Oharaeibacter diazotrophicus: one gene and its partner. The protein of the gene in region 1 interacts with the protein of each later gene in a pairwise test. Links are inferred from orthologs where the notes say so. Each region holds a gene or a part of one and is shown in the gene's direction. Other genes may lie near its edges.

Evidence for each region.
Region 2: the proteins of rho (region 1) and hfq interact in binary tests that used the Escherichia coli proteins (3 or more experiments, as listed by UniProt). The link is inferred for Oharaeibacter diazotrophicus from one-to-one orthologs.

The regions. Positions count from the first base shown.
Region 1 is NZ_SNXY01000008.1:526,570-541,256, forward strand. Bases 667-3,579 are described here. They hold rho (transcription termination factor Rho), read left to right. Parts: upstream 667-1,446; coding sequence 1,447-2,712; downstream 2,713-3,579. Other genes in these bases: hemE (uroporphyrinogen decarboxylase), read left to right, coding at 667-723; hemJ (protoporphyrinogen oxidase HemJ), read left to right, coding at 716-1,147; mnmE (tRNA uridine-5-carboxymethylaminomethyl(34) synthesis GTPase MnmE), read left to right, coding at 2,932-3,579. Outside these bases: more of hemE, read left to right, coding at 1-666; more of mnmE, read left to right, coding at 3,580-4,251; tRNA uridine-5-carboxymethylaminomethyl(34) synthesis enzyme MnmG, read left to right, coding at 4,459-6,333; 16S rRNA (guanine(527)-N(7))-methyltransferase RsmG, read left to right, coding at 6,336-6,986; EDD54_RS14745 (ParA family protein), read left to right, coding at 7,030-7,866; EDD54_RS14750 (ParB/RepB/Spo0J family partition protein), read left to right, coding at 7,887-8,774; holA (DNA polymerase III subunit delta), read right to left, coding at 8,923-9,966; LPS assembly lipoprotein LptE, read right to left, coding at 9,979-10,521; leuS (leucine--tRNA ligase), read right to left, coding at 10,508-13,135; EDD54_RS14770 (septation protein A), read left to right, coding at 13,382-13,966; heme exporter protein CcmB, read right to left, coding at 13,977-14,645; heme ABC exporter ATP-binding protein CcmA, read right to left, coding at 14,642-14,687. UniProt on the Escherichia coli protein: Facilitates transcription termination by a mechanism that involves Rho binding to the nascent RNA, activation of Rho's RNA-dependent ATPase activity, and release of the mRNA from the DNA template.
Region 2 is NZ_SNXY01000006.1:608,940-623,456, reverse strand. What follows is about bases 2,929-5,671. They hold hfq (RNA chaperone Hfq), read left to right. Parts: upstream 2,929-4,050; coding sequence 4,051-4,293; downstream 4,294-5,671. Other genes in these bases: hflX (GTPase HflX), read left to right, coding at 4,461-5,671; EDD54_RS03085 (D-amino-acid transaminase), read left to right, coding at 3,009-3,872. In the rest of the region: proS (proline--tRNA ligase), read left to right, coding at 1-325; EDD54_RS03100 (lipoprotein-releasing ABC transporter permease subunit), read left to right, coding at 391-1,677; EDD54_RS03095 (ABC transporter ATP-binding protein), read left to right, coding at 1,679-2,386; EDD54_RS03090 (hypothetical protein), read right to left, coding at 2,438-2,791; more of hflX, read left to right, coding at 5,672-5,789; EDD54_RS03070 (GcvT family protein), read right to left, coding at 6,215-8,689; EDD54_RS03065 (ester cyclase), read left to right, coding at 8,872-9,258; EDD54_RS03060 (LysE family translocator), read left to right, coding at 9,342-9,968; EDD54_RS03055 (L,D-transpeptidase), read left to right, coding at 10,111-10,848; glgC (glucose-1-phosphate adenylyltransferase), read left to right, coding at 11,078-12,340; EDD54_RS03045 (DUF1398 domain-containing protein), read right to left, coding at 12,398-12,799; EDD54_RS03040 (MarR family winged helix-turn-helix transcriptional regulator), read right to left, coding at 12,828-13,232; glycogen synthase GlgA, read left to right, coding at 13,489-14,517. UniProt on the Escherichia coli protein: RNA chaperone that binds small regulatory RNA (sRNAs) and mRNAs to facilitate mRNA translational regulation in response to envelope stress, environmental stress and changes in metabolite concentrations.

The DNA.
Region 1 (14,687 bases):
CCCGCGACGGCGATCGGCCGGCTCGCGCCGGTGTTCGAAGCGGTCGCCTCGATCCGCGCCGGGCTTCCCGCGGAGACGACGCTGCTCGGCTTCTGCGGTGCGCCCTGGACGGTGGCGACCTACATGATCGCCGGCCGCGGCACCGACGACCAGGGCCCGGCCCGGCGGGCCGCCCAGACCGATCCGGCGGCGGTGCAGCGGCTGATCGACCTCCTGGTCGAGACCTCGATCGGCTATCTCGCCGCGCAGGTCGAGGCCGGCGCCGACGCGGTGCAGATCTTCGACACCTGGGGCGGCAACCTCGACGACGCCGACTTCGAGCGCTTCGCGGTCGAGCCGGTGCGGCGGATCGTCGAGGGCCTGCGCGGCCGTGGGATCGGCGTGCCGGTGATCGGCTTCCCGAAGGGCGCCGGCGCGCGGCTGCCGGCCTACGTGGCACGGACCGACGTCTCGGCGGTCGGGCTCGATTGGCAGGCCTCGCTCGGCTTCGTGCGCGACCACGTCCAGCCGCTGGCACCGGTGCAGGGCAATCTCGACCCCTTGCGCCTCGTCACCGGCGGGGCCGGTCTCGACGCCGCCATCGACCGCATCCTCGGAACGCTCGGCGCCGGACCGCTGGTGTTCAACCTCGGCCACGGCATCACGCCGGACGGGCGGATCGACAACGTCACGCGCATGATCGAGCGGGTCCGCGGCGCCGGGGAGGTTCGAGACCATGGGTGATCCCTATTCCTGGCTGAAGGTCGGTCACATCGTGTCGGTGGTGGCGTGGATGGCCGCGCTGTTCTACCTGCCGCGGCTCTACGTCTATCACGCCGGCGCCACGCCGGGATCCGAGCTCTCCGAGACGCTGAAGGTGATGGAGCGCCGGCTCTACAAGGCGATCATGACGCCGGCGATGATCTCGACCTGGGTATTTGGCCTCGCCCTGGTCTGGACCCTCGGGGCGTGGACCGAGGGCTGGTTCCACGCCAAGGCGCTGCTCGTGCTGATCCTCAGCGGCTTCCACGGAGCCTGCGGGCGCTGGCAGAAGGACTTCGCCGCCGACGCCAACACGAGACCGCACCGCTTCTACCGGATCGCCAACGAGGTGCCGACGCTGCTCCTGGTCGCGATCGTGATCCTGGTCGTGCTGAAGCCGTTCTGAACGGCCGCGGCCATACGAAATCACCGACTCTTGCCGGCGGGCGACGAAGCCTCTATATGGTCGCTCGTCCAGTAACGCCGCGGGCACGGCGTCCGGCGCTCTCCCCGGGTGCATCGAGACGCCAAGGCGACCGGTCGACCTCCCCGGTCGACGGTCGGAGCGGTCGGGGGCTTTTCCACTCCCCCCCGTCCCTGCCGCCTCCTCGAGAGACCCGCGCGCTTCCGAACTCGCCTTCCCGCCTTCGACGTCGGCCCCGCCCGTCGAGCTTCCGCCGACCTATACCGAGAGTGTCCCCGTCCATGTCGGAGATGAAACTCCAGGACCTCAAGAAGAAGACCCCGACCGAGCTGCTCGCCTTCGCGGAGGAGCTGGAGGTTGAGAACGCCTCGACGATGCGCAAGCAGGAACTGCTGTTCGCCATCCTCAAGCAGCTGGCCGCCAGCGAAGTCGACATCATCGGCGAGGGCGTCGTCGAGGTGCTCCAGGACGGCTTCGGCTTCCTGCGTTCGCCGGACGCCAACTACCTGCCCGGCCCGGACGACATCTACATCTCGCCGTCGCAGATCCGCCGCTTCTCGCTGCGCACCGGCGATACCGTCGAGGGCGAGATCCGCAGTCCCAAGGAAGGCGAGCGCTATTTCGCGCTCCTCAAGGTCAACACCGTCAATTTCGAGGATCCGGAGAAGGCGCGCCACAAGGTGCACTTCGACAACCTCACCCCGCTCTATCCGGACGAGCGCTTCCGCATGGAGGTCGAGGGGCAGCCGGGCAAGGACTTCTCGGCCCGCATCATCGACATCGTCTCGCCGCTCGGCAAGGGCCAGCGCGCGCTGATCGTGGCGCCGCCGCGCACCGGCAAGACGGTGCTGCTGCAGAACATCGCGCACTCGATCACGACGAACCATCCCGAGTGCTACCTGATCGTCCTCCTGATCGACGAGCGCCCGGAAGAGGTGACCGACATGCAGCGCTCCGTGCGCGGCGAGGTGGTTTCCTCCACCTTCGACGAGCCGGCGGTGCGCCACGTCCAGGTCGCCGAGATGGTGATCGAAAAGGCCAAGCGCCTCGTCGAGCACGGCCGCGACGTCGTCATCCTGCTCGATTCGATCACCCGCCTCGGCCGCGCCTACAACACGGTCGTTCCCTCCTCGGGCAAGGTGCTCACCGGCGGCGTCGACGCCAACGCGCTGCAGCGGCCGAAGCGCTTCTTCGGTGCGGCGCGCAACATCGAGCAGGGCGGCTCGCTGACCATCATCGCCACCGCGCTGATCGACACCGGCAGCCGCATGGACGAGGTGATCTTCGAGGAGTTCAAGGGTACCGGCAATTCCGAGGTCATCCTCGACCGCAAGATCTCCGACAAGCGCGTGTTCCCGGCGATCGACATCCAGCGCTCCGGCACCCGCAAGGAGGACCTCCTGGTCCCGCCGGACAAGCTCAAGAAGACCTTCGTGCTGCGCCGCATCCTCAACCCGATGGGCACCACGGACGCGATCGAGTTCCTGCTCGACAAGCTGCGCCAGACCCGCACGAACAGCGATTTCTTCGATTCCATGAACACCTGAGCCGGCCCGGGCCGGATTCACGTGAAACAGTCGAACGGCCGCCGGATCCACTCCGGCGGCCGTTTCTGTTTCACGTGAATCATTTCCCTATCGACGATCGATTCGTCCACGATCCTGATGTGCGATCCGAAGCCGGCGGAATGGTCCGCCGGGACTTGACCGCGCGCGGCTTCCGTCCGACGACGTCGCCGTCCCGCGCCCCTCATCGGAGCTTCCGACATGGACACGATCTTCGCCCTGTCGAGCGGGGCTCTGCCGGCCGGTGTAGCGGTCGTCCGCGTCAGCGGGCCCGTGACCGCCTCGGTCGTCGCGGCGCTGGCGGGCAGTACTCCGGAACCGCGTCGGGCCGTCCTGCGCACTCTACGCCATCCCGACGGCGAGCCGATCGACCGAGGTCTGGTCACCTGGTTTCCCGGGCCCGCGAGCTTCACCGGCGAGGACTGTGCGGAATTCGCGGTCCATGGCGGCCGGGCGGTGGTCGCGGCACTGCTCGCCGCGATCGCGGCGCTGCCGGGCACCCGTCCCGCCGAGGCCGGCGAGTTCACCCGCCGCGCCTTCGAGAACGGCCGCATCGACCTCACCGCCGTCGAAGGCCTCGCGGACCTGATCGCGGCGGAGACCGAGACCCAGCGCCGTCAGGCGCTCCGCCTCGCGGACGGTGCCCTGGCCCGTCGTGCGGAAGGATGGCGATCGGCCCTGATCGACGCGCGGGCGATGCTCGAAGCGGAACTCGACTTCGCCGAGGAGGACGACGTGCCTGATGCGGCCGGCGCATCGGTGGTGACGGAGTCGATTCGGATCCGCGACGACATCGCCGCCGTGCTGGCGACGGCCGCTCTGGGCGAACGGGTCCGCGACGGTTTCGAGGTGGCGCTGATGGGCCCGCCCAACGCCGGCAAGTCGAGCCTCCTCAACGCGCTCGCCGGCCGTCCCGCCGCGATCGTCACGGACATTCCCGGCACGACGCGCGACCCGATCGAGATCCGGCTCGATCTCGATGGCGTCGCCGTGACGCTGGTGGACACCGCCGGCCTGCGCGAGGGCGCCGAGGCGGTCGAGGCGGAAGGCATCCGTCGCGCGCGCGACCGGGGCAGGGCGGCGGATCTGGTGATCTGGCTCGACGAGGACGGGATGGCCGCGCCGGACGATCTCGGTGATGGCATCGAAGTGGTCCCGGTCCGGAGCAAGGGCGATCGATTCGGATCCGATCCGCGGCCACCCGTCCAACGCGGAGACTTTCCGACCGTGGTCTCGGTGGTGACGGGGGAGGGGATCGAAGCGCTGGTGGCGGCGATCGCCGCGCGGGCGGGCGACCGAGCGGGCGGCGAGCCGGCGCTGGTGGCGCACGCCCGTCAGCGCCACCACCTCGCGGAAGCCGTCGCTGCCCTCGCGCCGCTCGGCGACGCACACGCACTCGCGCCGGAGGTGGTTGCGGACATGTTGCGCCGGGCGGGCGATCACCTCGGTCGGCTGACCGGACGGATCGACGTCGAGGACGTGCTCGGTCGGATCTTCTCGACTTTCTGCATCGGCAAGTGACGCTCGGCGGATCGGGAAGCCCGCCGGTCCCGAACGCGGTTGCGGGTCTCCCGGTCACATCGAAACCGAAACGATCCGCCGTACACCGCGTTTCACGTGAAACACTCCACAGGCTGTGGATCGAATCGGAAGCGGTTCGGCCCGGCGTCTTTGACGGATTCGGCCGATTGCCGTAGACACGGAGCGGTCTTCAGCGGATTTCGGGACATGCGGGACGGATACGACGTCATCGTCATCGGCGGCGGTCACGCGGGCGTCGAGGCGGCGCACGCGGCTTGGCGCGTGGGCGCACGCACGGCGCTGGTGACCCACCGCTTCGACACCATCGGCGTGATGTCGTGCAATCCGGCGATCGGCGGCCTCGGCAAGGGTCACCTGGTCCGCGAAGTCGACGCGCTCGACGGCCTGATGGGGCGGGTTGCCGACGCCGCCGGCATCCAGTTCCGTCTCCTCAATCGGCGCAAGGGTCCGGCGGTGCAGGGGCCGCGCGCGCAGGCCGACCGTTCGCTCTACCGCGCCGCCATGCAGTCCGAGATCCGTGCCGCGGTCGGCCTGCAGGTGATCGAGGGCGAGGCCGACGATCTCGAGATCGCCGACGGTCGAGTCGCCGCCGTGACGATGGTCGACGGACGGCGCTTGACCGCCGGCGCCGTGGTGCTGACGACCGGCACCTTCCTGACCGGCCTGATCCACATCGGCGAGCGTCGGATCCCGGCCGGTCGGGTCGGCGAAGCGCCGGCGCTCGGGCTGTCGCGGACGCTGGCGCGGATCGGCGTGGCGCTCGGGCGGTTGAAGACCGGGACGCCGCCGCGGCTCGACGGCCGCACCATCGCCTGGGAGGGGCTCGAGGCCCAGCCCGGCGACGACGATCCGGTACCGTTCTCGACGATGACCACGGCTATCACGACGCCGCAGGTGGCCTGCCACATCACCCGGACCACCGAGGCGACCCACCGGGTCATCCGCGACAACATCCACCGCTCGCCGATGTACTCCGGCCAGATCGAAAGCCGGGGGCCGCGCTATTGCCCGTCGATCGAGGACAAGATCGTCCGTTTCGGCGACCGCGACGGTCACCAGATCTTCCTCGAGCCGGAGGGACTCGACACGGCCGTGGTCTATCCCAACGGCATCTCGACCTCGCTGCCGGAGGACGTGCAGGCCGCGCTGATCGCGTCGATCCCGGGGCTCGAGCAGGCCCGGATCCTTCAGCCGGGCTACGCCATCGAATACGACCACGTCGATCCGCGCGAGCTGGCGCCGACCCTGGAAGTGAAGCGGCTGGCCGGCCTGTTCCTCGCGGGTCAGATCAACGGCACCACCGGTTACGAGGAGGCCGCGGCGCAGGGTGTGCTCGCCGGCCTGAATGCGGCCCGCCGCGCCGGCGGATTGGACACGGTCGTGTTCGACCGGGCGAGCAGCTATCTCGGCGTCATGGTCGACGATCTCGTCACCAAGGGCATCGCCGAGCCCTACCGCATGTTCACCTCGCGGGCGGAGTACCGGCTGACCCTACGTGCCGACAACGCCGACCAGCGTCTGACCGCGCGTGGCGTCGCGCTCGGCGTGGTCGGCCAGGGCCGGGCCGCGTCCTTCGCTGCGAAGGCCGAGGCGTTGGAGGCGGGAAGGGCGCTGCTGCGGGCGAACAGCCTGACCCCGACCGAGGCGGCCCGGCACGGACTCGTCCTCAACCGCGACGGCCAGCGCCGTAGCGCCTACGACCTGCTCGCCCACGCCGACGTCGACATCGCCCGTCTCGCTGGGATCTGGCCCGAGCTCGGCGGCATGGCGCCGACGGTCGCGGCGGCGCTCGAGACCGAGGCGCATTACGCGGTCTACCTGCCGCGCCAGGAGGCCGACATCGCCGCCTTCCGCAAGGACGAGGGCTTGGCGATTCCGGCCGCGTTCGACTATGCCGCCGTCGCCGGACTCTCCAACGAGGTGCGCCAGAAGCTGGAACGGATCCGTCCGGCGACCCTCGGTCAGGCCGGTCGGATCGAGGGCGTCACACCGGCGGCGTTGACGCTGCTGCTGGCGCATCTGAAGCGCGGCCACGGCCGCCCGACCGCGGGGGCGGCGTGATCATGGCAAAGCCGTTGACCGAAGGCCCCGAGGCGGTCGAGGCGGTGTGGCCGCTGACGGCGGCCGCGCGCGAGCGGCTGACGCGCTACGTCGCGCTACTGGCGAGCTGGCAGGCGGCCAAGAATCTCGTCGCGCCGTCGACGCTGCCGGTCGTGTGGTCGCGCCACGTCGCCGACAGCGCGCAGGCCCTCGCCGCTGTTCCGGACGCGAAACGCTGGCTCGACATCGGATCGGGCGCGGGCTTTCCCGGACTCGTCACCGCGAGCCTGCTCGCCGAGACGCCCGGCGCCAAGGTGACCCTGGTCGAGGCCAACGGTCGCAAGGTCGCTTTCCTGCGGACGGTGATTCGCGAGCTCGGGTTGCCGGCGACGGTGCTGGCGGAGCGGATCGAACGGCTCGCCGGGTCCGCGGGCGCCGGTATCGGCCCGGTCGACGCGGTGTCGGCGCGGGCGCTCGCCCCGCTCGGCGCTCTCTATGGCTATGCGGCGCCCTGGCTCACCACGGGTAGTGTGGGTGTTTTCCACAAAGGCCAAGATTTTGGGTCGGAGGTTAACGAGACCTCTCAATCCTGGACCGCCGATCTGGTAGAACGGCAGAGCAGGATCGATCCGGGTGGACGCATCGTCGTGGTTCGCGACCTCAAGCCCCGATGAGCCCTCCGCTCCCAATTCTCCCCGCCCGAGGGGTACACGCGCGATGACAAGCCTTCCCGAACGCCCCCGCGTCCTCGCCCTCGCCAACCAGAAGGGCGGGGTCGGCAAGACGACGACCGCGATCAACCTCGGCACCGCGCTCGCGGCCATCGGCGAGGAGGTGCTGATCGTCGACCTCGACCCGCAGGGCAACGCCTCCACCGGCCTCGGCATCGACCGCCGGTCGCGCTCGATCTCGACCTACGACGTACTCGTCGGCGAGGCCCGGATCGACGACGCCCTGGTCGAAACCGCCGTGCCGCGGCTCACCGTGGCGCCGTCGACGCTCGACAACCTCGGTGTCGAACTCGAGATCGCCGCCGAGAGCGACCGGGCGTTTCGGCTCCGAAACGCCATCGCCGAGCAGGCCCGCATGGCCGCGCGCGACGAGACCGGCAGGCGCAAACGTTTCACCTACGTGCTGATCGACTGCCCGCCGTCGCTCAACCTCCTGACGGTCAACGCCATGACGGCGGCGCACTCGATCCTGGTACCGCTGCAGTGCGAGTTCTTCGCGCTCGAGGGTCTGTCGCAGCTGTTGCAGACGGTCGAGCAGGTCCGCAAGACGCTGAACCCGGCGCTGACCATCCACGGCATCGTGCTCACCATGTACGACAGCCGCAACAACCTGTCGGGACAGGTGGTGCAGGACGTCCGCGCCCACATGGGCGAGAAGGTCTACGACACCATCATCCCGCGCAACGTGCGTGTCTCCGAGGCGCCGTCCTACGGCAAGCCGGCGCTGCTCTACGATCTCAAGTGCACGGGCAGTCAGGCCTACCTGAAGCTTGCCTCCGAGATCATCCAGCGCGAACGGCGTCTGCGCGACGAGGCGGCCTGAGGTCGGGAAGGAAGCGACGAATGAGCAGCGTGACGGACGAGAGCGGGCGGCGGCGGCTCGGCCGCGGACTGGCGGCCCTGATCGGCGACGCGGCCAACGAATTCGAGGTGGTCGAGCGCGTGCGTGGCGTGCGCAAGGTCGCGATCGACATGATCGCGGCCAACCCGCGCAACCCGCGCCGGATCTTCCGCGAGGAGGAGCTCGACGAGCTGGCGTCGTCGATCCGACAGCGTGGCGTGCTGCAGCCGATCGTGGTGCGGCCCGCGCCGAGCGGCGGTCCGGGCTACGAGCTGGTCGCCGGCGAGCGGCGCTGGCGCGCGGCGCAGAAGGCCGGCACGCACGAGATCCCGGTGGTGATCCAGGAGCTCTCCGACAAGGAGGCGCTCGAGATCGCGATCATCGAGAACGTCCAGCGCCAGGACCTCAACCCGCTCGAAGAGGCCTACGGCTACGAGCAGCTGATCAGCGAGTTCGAGTATACCCAGCAGGATCTCGCCCAGGTCATCGGCAAGAGCCGCAGCCACGTCGCCAACACGCTGCGCCTGCTCAAGCTGCCGGAACCGGTGAAGCAGTATCTCAACGACGGTGCGCTGACCGCCGGCCATGCCCGCGCGCTCGTGGTCGCGCCGGATCCCTCGACACTCGCCCGCAAGATCGTCGAGGAGGGGCTGACGGTGCGCTCGGCCGAGGCGCTCGCCCAAGCGGTGGTCGCCGAGCCCAAGGGGCGCGCCAAGACGCCGAAGCCGGAGAAGGACGCCGACACCAAGGCGCTCGAGAAGCAGCTTTCCGACGCCCTCGGCCTCGCGGTGGAGATCTCCCACAAGCCGAGCGGTGCCGGCGAACTGAAGATCCGCTACGCCTCGCTCGACCAGCTCGACGAGATCGTTCGCCGCCTCGCCGGGCATTGAACCGGGCTCCGGGACGCCCCGGAGCCTGGACGGATTCGGATCCGGATCGATTCCGCCCTGAAACGACCATGGACGGCGCCGAAGTCGATTCGGCGCCGTTTTTCTTGTCGGGTCGATGGAGTCGGGGGCGAAACGCCGGCGGCCCTCGTCAGCGGCGCGTCCTGATCGCCTGCTCGGCGACGCGGCCGATGGTGACCAGCGCGTCGGCGACGATCTGGCGGGACAGCGCCGGATTGAGGCGGGCGTCGCGGACGGTGTCGGCGAGCAGCTGTCCGGCCTTCTCGAGCCGGATTGCCGACCACGCGCCGAGCGCCAGGGTCATCTTGTCCTTGCGCTTGTAGAAAACCGGGGGACGCATGCCGTCGACGACGTCGGCGGGACGGCGTCCACCGTCGACGGCGCCGCGGGCCTCGTCGAGGCTCTGGAAGAAGCGCAGCGCGGAAAGGGCGAGGGTGCCAGGATCCATGCCGTCGGTCCAGGCGCGCCCGAGCGCCAGCGACAGGCCGGGAAGGTCGCCGACGGCGGCGGCATCGACCACGTCATCGAAGGCGACCGAGGCGCTGTCGCCGATCGTGGCGGCGACGTCGTCGACGCCGATGCGGCCCTTGCCGTGGGCGTAGAGGCAGAGCTTGCGCACCTCGGCGCGCGAGATCAGACGGTCGCCGCCGAGCTGGGCGACCAGCATGGCGCGGGCGTCGGGCGCGACCGAGAGCCCGGACGCCGCCGCCTCCTCGTCGACGAGCCGGCCGATCGCGGCGGCATCGTCGGCGTAGCAGGGGATGGCATAGGCGCCGCGTTCGCGCTCGAACAGGGTGCGGATCGGATTGGTTTTCTTGAGGTCGCCGGCGTCGAGGACGAAGGTGGTCTCGGGCGGCGGCGACTTGATCAGCGGCGTCAGGATGCCGGCGAGCGAGGGCCGGCTGCCGGCGTCGCGGACCAGGATGGCACGGCGGCCGCCGAACATCGAGACCGCGTAGGCCTCGTCGGGCAGTCGATTCGGATCCGAAGCGACCTGCGCGGCCTCGAGGCGGATCAGCGAGAACGGATCGGCCGGGTCGGCGGCGGCGGCGGCGAGCTTCTCGGCGCGTTCGGCGACGAGCCCGGCGTCGGGCCCGTAGACCAGGTAGAACGAAACCTCGGCCGGCGGGCGGGCGACGACGCGATCGGCGTCCTGGGCCTTGACCGCGACCATGCCGGCCGATCCTCAGTTGGTACCGGCGAGCGCGCCGGCGAGACGGAGGCGGATCTCCTGCGCGATGGTCTTGGCGGCGCGGTCCTCGGCGTCGCGCTGGGCGCGCAGGTTGGCGAAGCGCTGGGACGAGAAGTCGTAGGTGACGGTGTCGTAGGTGGTGCCGTGGGCGACGACGCGACCGGTGACGTTCTCGGTCAGGGTGTAGCTGACGGTGATCGCGACGAGGTTGGAGGTCGGCACCTCCTCGCGCTCCTGGATGTTCAGCTCGGTCTTCTGCTGGGTGACGATGAGCTTCAGCGTGTAGACCGGGTCGGCGAGGGCCGCACCGCCGCGCAGCGCGAAGATCAGCTCGTTCATCAGCGACTGGCCGAAGCGGTCGGTCTGCCGCTCGATCGCGATGCGGCCGAGCGCCTCGACGGTGCCGACCTCGGTCCCGCCGGGCGTGGAGCGCTCGGCGTAGAGCGGGCGGACCTGGCAGCCGCCGAGGAGCGCCGCCCCGGCGAGAGCGAGGGCGGCGAGGGCGGCGCGGCGGGTGCGACGGTCAGGCGACGACATTGACGATCCTCTGCGGCACCACGATCACCTTCTTCGGCGCCTTGCCGTCGAGCGCCTTGACCACCGCGTCGAGCGCCAGCGCCGCGGCTTCCACCGCGGCGGCGTCGGCGGTGCGCGGCACGGTGACGTCCGCGCGCTTCTTGCCGTTGACCTGGACCGGCAGGGTGATCTCGTCCTCGACCAGCAGCGCCCGGTCGGCCACCGGCCAGGACGCGGTGGCGACGAGGCCGTCGTGGCCGATGAGGTTCCAGCACTCCTCGGCGAGATGCGGCGTCATCGGCGCCATCACCTGGACGAGGACGGTCACGGCCTCCTTCAGGGCCGCGGCGGCGGCCGGGTCGGCGGCGATGCCGGCGCGGTCGTTGGCGACGGCGGAGCCGAGCACGTTGACCAGCTCGTAGATCTTGGCGAGCGCCACGTTGAAGCGCAGGCCCTCGAGGTTCTCCTCGACGGCGGCGAGCGCCTTGTGGGCGGCCTTGCGCAGGGCGGTCGAGCGCTCGGTGGCGGGCGCCGTCGCGTCGGGGCCGGCGTCGGCGACGAGGTCGACGGCGTCGCCGACGAGGCGCCAGACGCGCTGCAGGAAGCGCGCGGTGCCCTGGGCGCCGGCGTCGGTCCACTCGACGTCGCGCTCGGGCGGGGAGTCCGACAGCATGAACCAGCGCGCGGTGTCTGCGCCGTAGCTCTCGATGATGTCGTTGGGGTCGACGACGTTCTTCTTCGACTTCGACATCTTCTCGATCGGGCCGATCGTCACCGGCTCGCCGGTGGCGGCGAGCACGGCGCGGCGGCCGCCGGCGTCGACATCGACGCGGACCTCGGCCGGCGACACCCAGGCGCCGTCCGGCGCCTTGTAGGTCTCGTGCACCACCATGCCCTGGGTGAACAGGCCGCGGAACGGCTCGTCGAGGGAGAGATGGCCGGCCTTTTTCATCGCGCGGGTGAAGAAGCGCGAGTAGAGCAGATGCAGGATCGCGTGCTCGATGCCGCCGATGTACTGGTCGACCGGCAGCCAGGCGTCGGCGACCTCGGGGATGGTCGGGGCGTCGGCGTCGGGGGCGGTGAAGCGGGCGAAGTACCAGGAGCTGTCGACGAAGGTGTCCATGGTGTCCGTCTCGCGGCGCGCCGGACGGCCGCAGGTCGGACAGTCGACGTTCCGCCACGTCGGGTGGCGGTCGAGCGGGTTGCCGGGCCGGTCGAACTCGACGTCGTCGGGCAGGGCGACCGGCAGGTCCTTCGCCGGCACCGGCACGACGCCGCAGGACTCGCAGTGGATCACCGGGATCGGGCAGCCCCAGTAGCGCTGGCGCGAGATGCCCCAGTCGCGCAGACGGAAGTTCACCTGACGCTTGGCCTGTGGGGCGCCGTCGATCTCGACCGCCTCGAGCCGGCGGGCGACCTCGTCCTTGGCGGCGGGCACGGCCATGCCGTCGAGGAAGGACGAGTTGAACAGCCGGCCGTCGCCGGTGAAGGCTTCGTCGCCGACCGTGAAGGCGGTGGGATCGGCGCCTTCGGGCAGCACCACCGGGGTGACCGACAGGCCGTACTTGCGGGCGAAGTCGAGGTCGCGCTGGTCGTGGGCCGGGCAGCCGAAGATGGCGCCGGTGCCGTAGTCCATCAGCACGAAGTTGGCGACTTGGACCGGGAAGGCTTCGCCGGTGAACGGGTGGCGCACGGTCAGACCGGTGTCGAAGCCCTTCTTCTCGGCGGTCTCGAGGATCGCCACCGAGGTGCCCATGCGGTGGCATTCCTCGACGAAGGCGGCGAGTTCGGCATTCTCGGCGGCGAGCGCCTTCGTCAACGGATGGTCCGGCGACAGCGCCAGGAAGCTCATGCCGAACAGGGTGTCGGGCCGGGTCGTGAACACCTCGATGGTGCGGGCGCCGCCGGGCGCACCGTTGCCGGCGACCTCGAAGCGCACGCGCAGACCCTCGGACCGGCCGATCCAGTTGCGCTGCATGGTGCGCACCTTCTCGGGCCAGCGGTCGAGACCGTCCAGCGCGCCGAGCAGGTCGTCGGCGAAGTCGGTGATCTTCAGGAACCACTGGGTCAGCTCGCGCTGCTCGACCAGTGCGCCCGAGCGCCAGCCGCGGCCGTCGATGACCTGCTCGTTGGCGAGCACGGTCATGTCGACCGGGTCCCAGTTGACCTTGGACTGGCGGCGATCGACCAGACCGACCGCGAGCATGTCGAGGAACAGCTTCTGCTGGCGCGCGTAGTAGGCGACGTCGCAGGTGGCGAACTCGCGGCTCCAGTCGAGCGACAGGCCCATCGACTGCAACTGGCCGCGCATGGTGGCGATGTTGGCGTAGGTCCAGGCCTTGGGGTGGACCTTGTTCTGCATCGCCGCGTTCTCGGCGGGCATGCCGAAGGCGTCCCAGCCCATGGGGTGCAGGACGTTGAAACCCTTGGCGCGCTTGAAGCGGGCGACGACGTCGCCCATCGAGTAGTTGCGCACGTGGCCGATGTGGATGCGCCCGGACGGGTAGGGGAACATCTCCAGGACGTAGTACTTCGGCCGGGGATCGTCGTTGCGGGTCCGGAAGACCTCGGCCTCGTTCCAGGCCTTCTGCCAACGGGCTTCCGCCTCGCGGGCGTTGTAACGCTCGGTCGCCATGGGTTCCTGATCTTCTGATCCCGATCGCACGGCCGGGGAGGCCGACCGCGGGCGCATCTCGGGGGATTTCTGCTCGGATCGGGACCATCACCAGAAATGGGTGCGGGGGTCAATGGCGAGGGGCGCCGACGCGCCATCGGTGCCGCGTCCGCACGGCCGCGGAGCTCCGCTCCGCCTTGCCGGCCGCCGGGCGACCGTCTACCTAGGTCGGGACATATCCGCCACCCCGCCACGGACGAGACGCCCATGGAGTTCGAGAAGGGCCCCGACGACCCGGCCACGCGCCACGAGAACCCGCTCGTGAAGCTCGCCCTCGAGCTCGGACCGCTCGGCGTGTTCTTCTTCGCCAACGCCCGGGCCGACATCTTCACCGCCACCGCGGCCTTCATGGCGGCGATGGTGGTGTCGCTGGCGATCTCGTGGACGTTGACGCGGCGGCTCGCCGTGATGCCGGTGGTCACCGGCGTGGTCGTCCTGGTGTTCGGCACCCTGACGCTGGTGCTGCACGACGACACCTTCATCAAGATGAAGCCGACCATCGTCAATGGCCTGTTCGCGGCCGTCCTGCTCGGCGGACTCGCCTTCGGCAAGGCGCTGCTCGGCTACGTCTTCGACGGCGCCTTCCGGCTCGACGCGGCGGGCTGGCGCAAGCTGACGCTGCGCTGGGGCCTGTTCTTCGTCTTCCTCGCCGTCGTCAACGAAGCGGTCTGGCGCACCCAGACCACCGACTTCTGGGTCGCCTTCAAGGTCTGGGGGATCATGCCGATCACCCTGGTCTTCTCGGCCCTGCAGCTGCCCCTGATGAGCCGCCACGCCCTCGACCGGGATTGATCGATCGCCGTCAGTCGAGGCCGCCGCGCAGGGCCGCCGCGGTCGCGACCGGGCCGACCACGGCGGCGACCAGCGACACCGCGGTCAGAAGCAGGAAGGGCGTGCGGAAGGCGGCGGGGTCGAAGGCCACCGCCACCGAGGCCGACACGCCGAAGATCAGCACCGGGATGCAGAAGGGCAGCACCAGGATCGGCACCAGGAGGCCGCCGCGGCGCAGCGACACCGCCAGACCGGCGCCGATCGAGCCGATCAGCGTCAGCGCCGGCGTGCCGACGGCCAGCGTCGCCATGGTCGAGCCGATCTCGGCGGGGCGCATCGCCAGGAACAGGGCGAACAGCGGCGCGGCCAGCACCAGCGGCAGGCCGGTCGCGGTCCAGTGCGCCGCCGCCTTGACCAGCACCACGAGTTCGAGCGGCCGGCCGGAGGCGACGATCAGGTCGAGCGCGCCATCCTCGCGGTCGGCTTCGTAGAGGCGGTCGAGCCCGAGCAGGGTGGCGAGCAGGGCGCCGATCCACAGAACGGCCGGTCCGAGCCGGGACAGCAGGTTGAGGTCGGGTCCGACCGCGAAGGGGATGACCGACACCACGATCAGGAAGAACAGCACGCCCATCAGGGCGCCGCCGCCGACGCGGACCGCGAGCCGGAGTTCTCGCAGGAACAGGGCGGTCCAGGTGGTCACGCCACGGCCTCCGCGCCGGCGGGCGACAGCCGCAGCACCCGG
Region 2 (14,517 bases), on another replicon or contig:
CGCCGGAATCGTCTGGCCGGATTCGGTCGCCCCGTTCGGCGCCGGCATCGTCAGCCTGCGCCCGGGCGACGGCGCGGTCGACGCGGCCTGCCAGTCGGCCTACGAGCAGCTCGCCGCCGCCGGCGTCGATCCGCTCTACGACGACACCGACGCCCGTCCGGGCGCCAAGTTCGCCACCGTCGACCTGATCGGCCTGCCCTGGCAGCTGATCGTCGGGCCGAAGGGCCTCGCGGAGGGCACCGTGGAACTGAAGCGCCGGGCGACCGGCGAGAAGCAGGCGGTCTCGCTCGAATCGGCGATCGCCCGCATCACCGCCAAGGCCTGACCGCGGGCCGCTCGGCCCGCCGGCGTGGCGGGCCGGTCCCGCGGGGACGGTTGGAGAGATCATCGATGAGCGCAGCGAAAGCGGGGCGGGCCTTCGCCCCCTTCGAGTGGATGCTGGCGGCCCGTTACCTGAAGTCGCAGCGAAAGGCGGGCTTCATCTCCGTCATCGCCGGCTTCTCCTTCGCCGGCATCATGCTGGGCGTCGCCACGCTCATCATCGTGATGGCGGTGATGAACGGCTTCCGCGGCCAGCTGCTCGAGAAGATCCTCGGCATCAACGGCCACATCGTCGTGCAGCCGATCGACGGCCCGCTCACCGACTACGACGCCATCGCGCAGCGGATCGCCGGCGTACCCGGCGTCACCTTGGCGATGCCCTTCGTGGAGGGCCAGGTGCTGGCGTCGGGCCCGTCCGGGTCCTACGGCACGCTGGTGCGCGGCGTCTCCGGTGCCGACCTCGGCAAGATGAAGCTGATCGCCGGCACGGTGAAGCTCGGCAGCTTCGACGGCTTCGACGACGCCCACGGCGTCGCGATCGGCCGCCGGCTCGCCGACAACCTCGGCGTCACCGTCGGCGACAAGGTCACGCTGGTGAGCCCGAAGGGCAACGTCACCGCGCTCGGCACCACGCCGCGGGTCAAGGCCTATCCGGTCACGGCGATCTTCGAGATCGGCATGTCGGAATACGACCAGACCTTCGTGTTCATGCCGATGGCCGACGCCCAGGCGTTCTTCTCCACGGCGATGCAGCCGTCGACCTCGCCGCAGGTCACCGCGATCGACGTCTTCGTGTCCGATCCCGATCAGGTCGGCACGCTGAAGGACCTCGTCACCATCGCCGCCGAGCGGCCGACGCTGGTCACCGACTGGCGCCAGCGCAACGTCACCTTCTTCTCGGCCCTCGAGGTCGAGCGGAACGTGATGTTCATGATCCTGACGCTGATCGTCTTCGTCGCCGCCCTCAACATCATCTCCGGCATGACCATGCTGGTGAAGGACAAGGGCCACGACATCGCGATCCTGCGCACCATGGGCGCGACGCGGTCGGCGATCCTGCGGATCTTCCTGATCACCGGCTCGGCGATCGGCGTCGCCGGCACGATCGCCGGCTTCGTGCTCGGGCTGATCGTCTGCCTCAACGTCGAGGAAATCAGGCGCTTCGTGTCGTGGCTCACCACTACCGAGCTGTTTTCGCCGGAGCTCTACTATCTCTCCCGCCTGCCCGCCGACATCGAGGCCGGCGAGACGATCACCGTGCTGGTGATGGCGCTGGCGTTGTCCTTCCTCGCCACGGTCTATCCCGCCTGGCGGGCGGCCCGTCTCGATCCCGTGGACGCACTGAGGTACGAGTGAGATGACCGCCGGCATCATCACGGGCGTCGAGGAACCGGTCCTCAAGCTGGTCGGGATCGAGAAGTCCTATCGCGAGGGCGACGGCGTGCTGCCGATCCTGCGGCAGGCCGACTTCTCGCTGTTCCCCGGCGAGGTCTGCGGGCTGGTGGCGCCGTCCGGCGCCGGCAAGTCGACGCTGCTGCACATCGCCGGCCTGCTCGAGCGCCCCGACACCGGCGAGGTGATCATCGGCGGGCGTTCTTGCGGCAGCCTCGACGACGGCGCCCGCACGGCGATCCGCCGCACCGAGGTCGGCTTCGTCTACCAGTTCCACCACCTGTTGCCGGAGTTCACCGCGATCGAGAACGTCGTGGTGCCGCAGATGATCGCCGGGCTCGACCGCAAGGAGGCGACCCGGCGCGGCATGGAACTCCTGTCCTACATGAAGCTCGAGCAGCGCGCCTCGCACCTGCCGGCCGAACTCTCCGGCGGCGAGCGCCAGCGCGTCGCCATCGCCCGCTCGGTCGCCAACGCACCGCGGGTGCTGTTCGCCGACGAACCCACCGGCAACCTCGACCCCAAGACCTCGCACTACGTCTTCGACGCGCTGCAGGCCCTGGTGCGCGCCACCGGCCTCTCGGCCGTCATCGCCACCCACAACCACGAACTCGCCGCCCGCATGGACCGGCGCATCACGCTGGAAGAGGGGCGGATCGTCGAGTTGGAATGAGAGAGAAGGCCGCGGCGCCCTCGGCGTCGCGGCCGGTGCGACCGCCCGCGCTTACTGGCGGTAGGCGGCGAAGGGCCCGATGATGCCGCCGCCGAGGCCGAGCATCAGGTTGGGCTTCAGCGGCGACGTCGTGGCGATCACCTCGGTGCGGCCGGTGATCGAGCCGCCGAGCACGGTGCCCGAGAGCTTGCAGGCCGACGACAGCGCCAGCTTGCCGGCGGCCGAGAAGCCGCTGCAGGTGCCGCTGGTGACGCCGGCGGTGGTGACGGTGATGGTGCAGAGCGTGCCGCTGGCGGCGGCGATCGACCACTTGCCGGCGAGGGCGGCGGTGTTGCAGGCGGCCTCGGCCGAACCGGCGGCGGCGAGCGACGCGAGCAGGACGGCGGCGGTGAGGATCTTCGACATGTCTCTTCTCCCCGTTTGGGAGCGCCTCCGACCGTGCGCCCCGGGAAACAAATTAACCGATCGGTAAACATGCGAAAGCTGGCAAATCGGACGTCCGGGACGTCACGAAGCCGTCGCCAATGTCGAGGGTGGACGCGTCGTCCGCGGCGCCCCGGCCGTGCTAGAGATGCGTCGACGACGACGCGGCCGGACCCGACCGGCGGAAGAGGGTGGTGAGATGTCCCGCATTGCCTATGTCAACGGTCGCTACGTGCCGCACCGCGACGCCGCGGTGCACGTGGAGGACCGCGGCTACCAGTTCGCCGACGGCGTCTACGAGGCCTGCGAGATCCGCGCCGGCGCCATCGTCGACCTGCGGCGCCATCTCGATCGGCTCGACCGCTCGCTCGCCGAACTGCGCATCGCCGCGCCGATGGGGCGCGGTGCGCTCGTCACGGTGATCCGCGAGACCGCGCGCCGCAACCGCGTCCGCGACGGCATCGTCTACCTCCAGGTCACCCGCGGCGTCGCCCCGCGCGACCACGCCTTTCCGCCGGCGTCGGTCCGGCCGGCGCTGGTCGTGACCTGCAAGCCGATGGACCGCGCCGCCGCCGAGCGCCGCGCCGAGACCGGCGTCGCCGTCGTCACCGTGCTGGACAACCGCTGGGACCGGGTCGACATCAAGACCGTCGGCCTCCTGCCGAACGCGCTCGCCAAGCAGGCCGCCCGCGAGGCCGGCGCCTACGAGGCGCTGTTCGTCGACGCCGACGGCAACGTCACCGAGGGCGCCTCCACCAACGCCTGGATCGTCGACCGCGACGGCCGCCTCGTCACCCGCCCGGCCGACCACGGCATCCTCCGTGGCATCACCCGCACCGTGGTGATCGAGACGGCTCGCGCGGCCGGCGTCGAGGTGGTCGAACGCAAGTTCACGGTGGCGGAGGCGAAGGCCGCGCGCGAGGTCTTCGTCACCGCCGCCTCGACCATCGTGATGCCGGTGGTGCGCATCGACGGCGCGGCCGTCGCCAACGGCGCGCCGGGCTCGGTCGCGACGCTGCTGCGCGCCCGCTTCCATGAATTCGCCGAGCGGACCCCGATCTGATCGCGACGCCGGCAACGGACCCGGCCGCGGCGAAAAATCGCCGCTCCTCGTCGGCGATCCGCGCCGGGGAGGGGTGACAACCGCGCCGTTTCGGGGTGGAATGCCCGGATGCCGGTTTGTCCGGCCGTTCGGATGAACGCCTCGAAACCAAGAACGAAGTCGAAAAGGCCGATCAAAGATGGCGGACCGAGCTCAGAATCTGCAGGACACTTTTCTCAATCACGTTCGCAAGAACAAGACGTCGCTCACGATCTTCCTGGTCAACGGGGTCAAGCTTCAGGGTGTGGTGACGTGGTTCGACAATTTCTGTGTCCTGCTGCGCCGTGACGGACATTCGCAGTTGGTCTACAAGCACGCGATCTCGACGATCATGCCGGCGCAGCCGGTCCAGTTGTTCGAGCAGGGCGACGACGCCGGCTGAGCCGGCGTGGTGATTCGGTCGGCGAACCGGGATCGGCCGACCGGATCGAGCGTTTGGATGACGGGGGCGGGTGTGCGCTTCCCACGAGAGGACGACATTTGGAACATCGCGACCCCGAAGACGTCGCCGACCGGCCGCCGCGGACGAAGGAGGCCGGCGTTTCACGCCTGAAGACCCGAACCCGCGCGCTGGTGGTGGTGCCGGAGCTGGATGAGCGCGGCCCGCGCGATCCCGACAAGGACAAGTCGCGGGCGCCGTCGCGCAGCCTCGACGCCCGCCTCGAGGAGGCGGTCGGCCTCGCGCTCGCCATCGACCTCGACGTGCGCGCCACCGTGGCGATGCGCGTCGCCACCCCGCGCCCGGCCACGCTGATGGGCACCGGCAAGGTCGAGGAGATCAAGCTCGCCGTCGCCACCGAGGAGGTCGAGCTGGTGGTGGTCGACCACGCGCTGACCCCGATCCAGCAGCGCAATCTCGAAAAGGCCTGGGCGGCCAAGGTGATCGACCGTACCGGCCTGATCCTCGAGATCTTCGGCGAGCGCGCCCGTACCCGCGAGGGTCGTCTCCAGGTCGACCTCGCCCACCTCAACTACCAGAAGTCCCGCCTGGTGCGGTCGTGGACCCACCTCGAGCGCCAGCGCGGCGGCTTCGGCTTCCTCGGCGGCCCGGGCGAGACCCAGATCGAGGCCGATCGCCGGCAGCTGCAGGAAAAGATCGCGCGGCTCGAGGAGGAACTCGAGCAGGTGCGCCGCACCCGCGACCTGCACCGCCGGCAGCGCCAGAAGACGCCGCATCCGGTCGTGGCGCTCGTCGGCTACACCAACGCCGGCAAGTCGACGCTGTTCAATCGGCTGACGTCGTCGGACGTCTTCGCCAAGGATCTGCTGTTCGCCACCCTCGATCCCACGCTCCGCAAGATCCGGCTGCCGCACGGCACCGACGCGATCCTGTCCGACACCGTCGGCTTCATCTCGAACCTGCCGACCCATCTCGTCGCCGCCTTCCGGGCGACGCTCGAGGAAGTGATCGAGGCGACGATCATCCTCCACGTCCGCGACGTCTCGCACCCGGACACCGAGGCCCAGGCCGAGGACGTCGCCTCGGTGCTGCGCCAGCTCGAGGTCGACCCGGCCGATCCGGCCCGGGTGATCGAGGTCTGGAACAAGCTCGACAAGGTCGACGAGGTGCGCCGCGACCAGCTCCTCGAGCAGGCGGCGTCGCCGGCGGCCACCGGCCAGTTGCGCTTCGCCATCTCGGCCGTGACCGGGGAGGGCCTCGACGCCCTCGTCGCAGAGGTCGAACGCCGCCTCGTCGGCGACCGTCCGACCTACGCGCTGGTCGTCGATCCCTCCGACGGCGCGGGTTTGGCCTGGCTCTACGAGCACGGCGAGGTCCTCGACCGCGACGACACCCCCGCCGACGGCCTCCACCTTGCCGTCCGCATGCCCGACAAGTTCGTCGACGCCATGCGCGCGCGCTACAAGGTGGCGGGGTAGGGCGAGGCGCCGTTCTACCCTCCCCCTCGTGGGGAGGGTCGGCGCGAAGCGCCGGGGTGGGGTGGCGCGACGCTGGCGGGAGAATGCTGCCGGGGGCGGGGGCGGGTTCTTCGCAGGGAGGCTCGAGGCCGAGCCTCTACGCTACCCCACCCCGCCGGCCTTGCGGCCGTCGACCCTCCCCACGAGGGGGAGGGTAGGCGCTGCACCGTCGCGAGTCGTTCTCTACCCTCCCCCTTGCGGGGATGGTCGGCGCGAAGCGCCGGGGTGGGGTTGGCTTCCACGGGCTCGACGTCGGCGAGCGCCGCGCGCGAGGCGCCGAAGATTTGCCGTCTCACTGACGGAGACGACCCCACCCCGCCGGCCTTCGGCCGTCGACCCTCCCCGCAAGGGGGAGGGTAGAAGTCCGAGTCCCCCCCCTCCCGACCTCACCCCTTCAGGCGGCTGCCGCTCGGGTCGTAGAGCGGATCGGCGACCACCGTCGCGGCGTGGCGGGTGCCGAGATACTCGATCTCGAAGGCCTCGCCGGGGCGGGCGAGGTCGGCCGGCAGGTAGGCGTAGGCGATGGTCTTGCCGACGGTGTAGCCGGTGTTGGCCGACGTGACGTAGGCGACCGCCTTGCCATCGCGCAGGACCGGCTCCTTGCCGAGCACGACCACGTCCGGATCGTCGAGGGTGAGGCAGGAAAGCCGCGTCGGCACGCCGGCCGCCTTCTGGGCGGCGAGAGCGGCCCGGCCCACGAAATCGCCCTTCTTGAACGACACCGACCAGCCGAGACCGGCCTCGAGCGGCGTGCGGTCGCCGTGGAGGTCGGCGCCGGCGAGGCGGTAGCCCTTCTCGATGCGCAGGCTGTCGAGGGCGCCGATACCGCAGACGACGAGGTCGTGGCCCTCGCCGGCGGCGACCAGCGCGTCCCACAGCGCCCGGCCCTGCGGGGCGGCGACGTAGAATTCGAAACCGTATTCGCCAGCGTAGGAGATCCGGAGCGCCCGGGCGCGGATCGGCCCGAAGTCGATCTCGCGGGAGCGGTAGTAGGGGAAGCCGGCGTCGGAGATGTCGTCGTCGGTGAGGCCGGCGAGGATGTCGCGCACCTTCGGGCCCCACAGGCCGATGCCGCAGAGCTCGTGGGTGAGGTTCCGGATCGAGACGTCCGCCCCGGCGAAGGCCGGGCCGGCGGCGACGCGCTCGATGTGGGCGATGTCGCTGGGGCCGGAGCCGGTGCCGGTCAGGATCAGGAAGGCGTCATCGGCGGTGCGGGTCACCACCATGTCCGAGATCACGCCGCCGCGGGTGTTGAGCATGCAGGTGTAGACCACTTGGCCGACCGGCTTGTCGACGTCGTTGGCGAGCACGTGGTTGAGCAGGCGCGCCGCGTCGGCGCCGGAGACCTCGAGCTTGGTGAAGGTCGAGACGTCGTAGAGGCCGGCGGCCTTGCGGGTGGCGATCGCCTCGGCGCCCTGGATCGGCGACCATTCGTAGGCAGCCCAACCGGTTCGCGAGGGAAGTTCGAGCGACTTGGCAAGTCCGGCGTTCGCCTCGAACCAGGCCGGGCGCTCCCAGCCGGCGACCTCCCAGAAGTGGGCGCCGTTCGCGACGTGGCGGTCGTGCATCGGCGTTGTGCGCAGGCCGCGCACCGCGGTCGGCTGCGCCAGCGGATGGATGACGTCGTAGACCTCGCGATACTGCTGGGAGCCGCGCTCCAGCACGTATTTCGGCGTGGTCTGGAACTTGGCGAAGCGGTTGACGTCGGCCTCGCGGATGTCGATGCCGGGGTCGCCCTCGACCATCCAGTGCGCCATCGAACGGCCGATGCCGGCCGAGTGGGTGATCCAGACACCCTCGCAGACCCAGAAGCCGGGCAGGTCGGCGTGCTCGCCCATCAGCGGCATGCCGTCAGGCGGGAAGGAGAAGATGCCGTTGAAGGCGTCGGCCTGCGGCACGTTGGCGAGGATCGGGAACAGGTTCAGCGAGGCCTCGTGGCACTCGACGAAGTGCTCCGGCGTGAACTCGAGGCACGACGGCATCCGCGGCGCCTTGTCGAACGGCAGCAGGTCCTCCGCGTTCACCGGCAGCGGCACGTGGCGGTAGTTGCCGATACCGAACTGGCCGAAGTGCTGGCGGAAGTAGAGCGAATGGTCCTGGGCACGGATCAGCGGCATCGCGCTCTCGATCGTGCCGCCCTGCGACAGCTCCTCGAGGATCGGCAACGGCGCGGTCTTGACGTACTGGTGCGCCATCGGCTGCAGCGCGATCGGCACGCCGGCGAGGCGGCCGATCTTCGGACCCCAGATGCCGGCGCAGCACAGCACCATCTCGGCCTCGATGCGGCCGTGGTCGGTCACCACCGCCGAAACCCGGCCGTTGGCGCGCTCGAAGCCGGTGACGGTGACGCGGCCGTGGAACTCGATGCCGGCGGCTTCCGCCGCCCGGCCCATCGCCTCGGCGGCGAGCGCCGGTCGGCCGATGCAGTCGTCGGGCACGTAGAGACCGCCGAGGATCTTCTTCGGGTCGACGATCGGGATGAACTTCTGCACCTCGGACGGCGACAGGATCTCGCCCGGGATACCCCAGCTCTGCTGCAGCCCGCGCCGGCGCTTGGCCTCCTGCAAGCGCTCCGGCGTCTCGGCGAGTTCGATGCCGCCGAGGAAGGCCGCGCCGCTGACGCCGTCCACCTCGAGGCTGGCGAAAAGGCCGATGGTGTAGCGCGCCCAGGCCGACATCACCCGCGACGAGTTGGTCTGGAACATGCCGCCGGGGGCGTGGCTGGTCGAGCCGCCGGTGCGGTAGAGCGGACCCTGGTCGATCACCACCACGTCGGTCACGCCGAGTTCGGCGAGGTGATAGGCGGTGGCCGTGCCGGCGATGCCGGCCCCGATGATGACGATGCGCGCCCGTTCCCGCATGGAAGCCTCCAAAGGCCGTTCGATCAGATCCGGACGGCAGGCTGAACCGCGCCGCTTCATCCGGCAAGCTACGGATGCGACAGCCGACGGAAGCGATGCGACAGCGGTGGCGGGAATGTTCAAGGCGTGGCAAACAGAGAGAGCGCCGGCAGGCGGGGGTCCGGCCGAGGAGGAACATCGCCATGACCGCCGCCGACCTCGCCGCCTTCTACCGCCGCTATCTCGACTGCCTGAACCGCCGCGACTGGGACGGGCTCGGCGATTTCGTCGCCGACGGGGCCCGTCACAACGGCCGGCCATTCGGGCTAGCCGGCTATCGCGCCATGCTGGAGCGCGACGTCGCGGATATCCCCGACCTCGCGTTCCGGATCGAGCTCCTCGTCGTCGAGCCGCCGCGCATCGCCGCGCGGCTCGTGTTCGACTGCACGCCCGTCGGCACGTTCCTCGGCCTGCCCGTGGACGGGCGGCGGGTGCGCTTCCACGAGAACGTGTTCTACGAGGTCGACGAGGGGCGGATCGTCGACGTGCGCTCGGTGATCGACCGGGCGGCGATCGAAGGGCAGCTCTGAGCGGCGGGCGCGACGGGTTTCCCGCCCGCGAACGCGCCGGCTCTGCCATGCTCGCCGGATCCGAATCGCCCCGGGAGGGCGCCGTGCCGCCGAACCATCAGCTCTTCGCCTTCGTCGTCGCCACGGCGGCCTTCACCCTCGTGCCCGGGCCGTCGATGCTCTATGCCGCCGCGCGCACCGTGGCGGCGGGGCGCCGGGCCGGGCTGATGGCCTCGCTCGGGCTCCACTGCGGCGGCTATGTCCACATCGTCGCCGCAGCGGCGGGACTGGCGCTGCTGCTGAAGGCGGTGCCGACGCTCTACGTCGTCGTCAAGCTCGCCGGAGCCGCCTATTTGGTCTGGATCGGCGTGGGGATGCTGTTGAACCGCGGCGGCTCCGGTGCGCCGGTGGTCGCGGTGACGAGCGCGCGGCGCGCCTTCGTGCAGAGCATCGTCGTGGAGGTGCTCAATCCGAAGACCGCGATCTTCTACGTCGCCTTCGTGCCGCAGTTCACCGATCCCACCGCGGCGGCGCCGGTGTGGATGCAGTTCGTCGTGCTCGGCGCCATCGTCAACGTCCTGTTCGGCCTCGGCGATCTCGTCGCGGTGATGCTGGCGGGACTGGTGTCGCGACGGCTCGCCGGATCGTCGCGCGTGGCGGCGTGGACGAACCGCGTCGCCGGCGCGGTCCTGGTCGGCCTCGGGCTGCGGCTCGCCGTCCAGCGCGTGTGAGGGCGGGCCGAGAAGCGTCACCATCCTGCAACAGCGTCCTCGGAAGCGGTACAATAACGGCCATGTGACCGTGGAAATACGAACTCCGGCCGAATTGGCGGCGTTGAACGGTTGGATCGCCAACCGACGACAAGGCTGAAGAATGAACGAGGACCGTATCCCGGCCACCGAGGGCTCCGCCCGGGTCACCCGCCGTTTCCTGATCGCCGCGCTGCCGCTCTCGCTCGGGGCCTGCGTCTCCGCGGGCCCGGCCGGCATGCCGATCGCCTCCGCGCTCTACGACCCGCGCCGCGACCCGAGCTACGTCGCCATGTACGGCCCCGTCCCCGACGAGCGCTTCCCGCTGCCGGCGGTCGATCTCACCAAGATCAAGGCGCCGTACCTGCGCCAGCTGGTCGACTACGACACCACCGAGGTGGCCGGCACGCTGATCGTCGATCCCGGCGAGAAGTTCCTCTACCTCGTCAACGGCGACGGCACCGCGATGCGCTACGGCGTCGGCGTCGGACGCGAGGGCTTCGGCTGGTCGGGCCGGGCGACGATCCAGCGCAAGGCGGAATGGCCGTCCTGGCACCCGCCGGTCGAGATGCAGGCACGCGACCCGAAGGCGCGCGAGTGGGCCGGCGGCATGCCCGGCGGGCTCGAGAATCCGCTCGGCGCCCGCGCGCTCTACCTCTACCAGGGTGGCCGCGACACGCTCTACCGCATCCACGGCACCAGCCAGCCGTGGACGATCGGCACCAACGTGTCGTCGGGCTGCATCCGCATGATCAACCAGGACGTCGTCGACCTCTATCGCCGGGTGCCGGCGGGAACCGAGGTGGTGGTGATGTCGGCCTCCGAGCCGGGCCCGCTGGCGAGCCTCGGCGGCATCGTCTGACCCGGCCGACTCCGACCGCCCGGAGAACGATTTCCGAAGATATTTCCGGGGCTACGGCCCCGGGTCACCGTGGAAAAATCTGGCGGCGAGGGAGCCCGGAGGGCAGACAAACGTTTCCTCCCCGATATAGTGGGCCGACCGGGCGTCGAGGAGGCGCGACGGCGGCCACAACGAATCCCGAGCCCGCGGGACTTGGCCGACGGACCGGGAGGAGGGGAGGAGCTACGACATGCGCGACGATTCGAGGACCAATCGCCGCCTCGCCCGCACGGCGATGGCCTTCGTCCTGGCCGGCGGGCGCGGCAGCCGGCTGAAGGAACTGACCGATCGGCGCGCCAAGCCGGCGGTCTACTTCGGCGGCAAGAGCCGCATCATCGACTTCGCCCTCTCCAACGCCTTGAATTCCGGCATTCGCCGCATCTCGGTGGCGACCCAGTACAAGGCGCATTCGCTGATCCGCCACCTGCAGAACGGTTGGAACTTCTTCCGGCCGGAGCGCAACGAGAGCTTCGACATCCTGCCGGCCTCGCAGCGCGTCGCCGAGGACAAGTGGTATCTCGGCACCGCCGACGCGGTGACGCAGAACATCGACATCGTCGAGAGCTACGCGCCGGACTACCTGATCATCCTGGCCGGCGACCACATCTACAAGCAGGACTACGAGCTGATGCTCGAGCAGCACGTCTCGTCCGGCGCGGACGTGACGGTCGGCTGCATCGAGGTGCCGCGCATGCAGGCGACCGGCTTCGGCGTCATGCACGTCGACGAGAACAGCCGGATCATCGACTTCGTCGAGAAGCCCGCCGATCCCCCTGCGATGCCGGGCCGGCCCGACATCGCGCTCGCCTCGATGGGCATCTACATCTTCGCCACCAAGTTCCTGTTCGACCTGCTGCGCAAGGATCAGGAGGATCCGAACTCGAGCCACGACTTCGGCAAGGACATCATTCCGCACGTCGTGAAGAACGGCAAGGCGGTCGCCCACAAGTTCTCGGACAGCTGCGTGCGCGCCAGCACCGAGGAAGAGCCCTACTGGCGCGACGTCGGCACCATCGACGCCTTCTGGGAAGCCAACATCGACCTCACCGACTTCGTCCCCAAGCTCGACCTCTACGACCGCGACTGGCCGATCTGGACCTATGCCGAGATCGTGCCGCCGGCGAAGTTCGTCCACGACGAGGACGGCCGGCGCGGCGCGGCGACGTCGTCGCTGGTGTCGGGCGCCTGCATCATCTCCGGCTCGCGGGTCGACAAGTCGCTGCTCTTCACCGGCGTGCACGTGCATTCCTATTCGGACGTCGAGCACTGCGTGATCATGCCCTACGCGGAGGTCCACCGCGGTGCGCACCTGAAGCGCTGCGTGATCGACCGCGGCGTCGTGATCCCTGCCGGGCTCGTCGTCGGCGAGGACCCCGAACTCGACGCCCGCCGCTTCCGGCGCAGCGAGGGCGGCGTCTGCCTGATCACGCAGGAGATGATCGACCGGCTCTGACCGGCTGGCGGCTCCGGAAACTTGGCGGCGGGCCGGCCGCCCGTCGCGGACCGGCCGTCAGCGCGGAAAATGCTCGACGTGGGTCTCCGCGGTCCGCCCGACGTAGAGAGCGCGGCGGCCCGTGAAGGACACGACGTAGCCGGCGCAGCCGGCCGCCACCACCTTGCGACAGAAGCCGGCGTAGGTGTAGCCGGGCGCGTTCTGTTGCGCCTCGCGAATGGCGGCCCGGACGCGCGCCGTGTCGAACATGGCGGCGACGGGTTCCTCGACCCTGAGCGAGGGCAGGGCGATGCTGTCGCCGTCCGGCAGGTAATAGGTGGCGGTGGCGCGGCGGAAGTCGACGGCATAGCTCTCGAACCCCGCCGCGGCCAGCGTCGCCACGATCTCGGGAAAGGCCATGGTGCCGTGTTCCGCCGCCTCGAGGCAGGTGCGCGCGGTGGTTTGCCGTCTCTCGTCCATGACAGGGTCCTCGTCGGTTGGGGCGGATTCAGTCGGTGGGAACGGCGGTCATGCGGCCGCGATCGGCCAGGGTGCGCAGCAGCCGCTCCAACGCCGCGCGCTCGTCGGCACCGAGGCAGCCGAAGAGTTCCGTGTCGTTGCGGTCGGCGAGCGCCGCGAGATGCGGCACGAGATCCGAGCCACGAGCCGTCAGCGCCAAGGTCTGTCTGCGGCCGTCCTCGGCGCTCGCGACGCGCACCACAAGCCCCTTCGCGATCAGGCGGTCCGCCAGACGGGTGACCGCGCCGCGCGTCAGCCCCATCTCGTCGGCGATCCGGCTGGGGGCGGTCGGTTCGCGGCCGTAGAGCGTCCGCATCAGGCACCATTCGGCCACGGTGACCCCATGCTCGGCCACCTTGGTCGCGAAGGCCTGCGAAACGTGGTTGGACACCATGCGCAGCCAGAAACCGACGTGGTCCGTGAGGGCGGAGACGGAAGGTGGGGACGACACGACGACCTCTCTGTTGACTAGGAAACTAGTCGAAGATGATTTCCTAGTCAACCATATCGAACGACTGCTTGTGGAACCGAACGCGGCGTCGCGTTTTCCCGTCGCGCAGGGGGCAGGGCACTCGCCTTCGTTCTCCGATCGAATTATCAATGCGGCAGGCCCTCCGTCGCGGTTGGCCGGGGCGGACGAGGGACTGGTCGTGCGGATATTGTTCGTCGCATCCGAGTGCTACCCGCTGATCAAGACCGGCGGCCTCGCCGACGTGGTCGGCGCGCTGCCGCTGGCGCTCGCCCGGCTCGGCTGCGACGTCCGCGTGCTGATGCCGGCCTACGCCGGCATCCTCGGCAAGCTCGCCGACGTCCGCGAGGTCTCGACCTATCCGGACCTCTTCGGCGGCCCGGGCCGCCTCGTCGAGGGGCGCACGGCCGACGGGCTCGTGGTGCTGGCGCTCGAGGCCGCTCATCTCTACGACCGGCCGGGCAACCCCTACCTCGGCCCCGACGGCCGAGACTGGCCCGACAACCTCCGCCGCTTCGCGGCCCTGTCGGCGATCGGTGCGGCGGTCGGACGCTTCGGCGTCGACGGCTTCAAGCCCGACGTCGTCCACGCCCACGACTGGCAGGCCGGGCTCGTGCCGGCCTATCTCGAGGCCGGCGGGCCGGACGGCCGGCCGGCCACCGTGTTCACGATCCACAACGTGGCGTTCCAGGGCCTGTTCGGCGCCCACGACTTCGCGGCCCTCGGCTTGCCGCCGCGCTTCTTCACGCCGGCCGGGCTCGAGTTCTACGGCCAGTGCTCGTACCTGAAGGCCGGGCTGGTGTTCTCGAACCGCATCACCACCGTCAGCCCGACCTATGCGCAGGAGCTGCGCACGCCCGAGTTCGGCATGGGGATGCAGGGCGTGCTCGGCGAGCGCGCCGGCGTGTTCTCGGGCATCCTCAACGGCATCGACACCGAGCTCTGGGACCCCGACACCGACCCGCTGCTGCCGGCCACCTATTCGCAGCGTCGCCCCGCCGGCAAGGCGCGCTGCAAGAGCGAACTGCAGGCCCGCATGGGCCTCGACCAGGACGGCGAGGCGCTGGTCTTTGCGGTGGTGAGCCGTCTCACCGGCCAGAAGGGCCTCGATCTCCTGCTGCCGCACCTCTCCGGCATCGTCCAGCGCGGCGGTCAGATCGCCCTGCTCGGATCCGGCGAACCGGGGCTCGAGCGCGCCTTCAACGAGGCC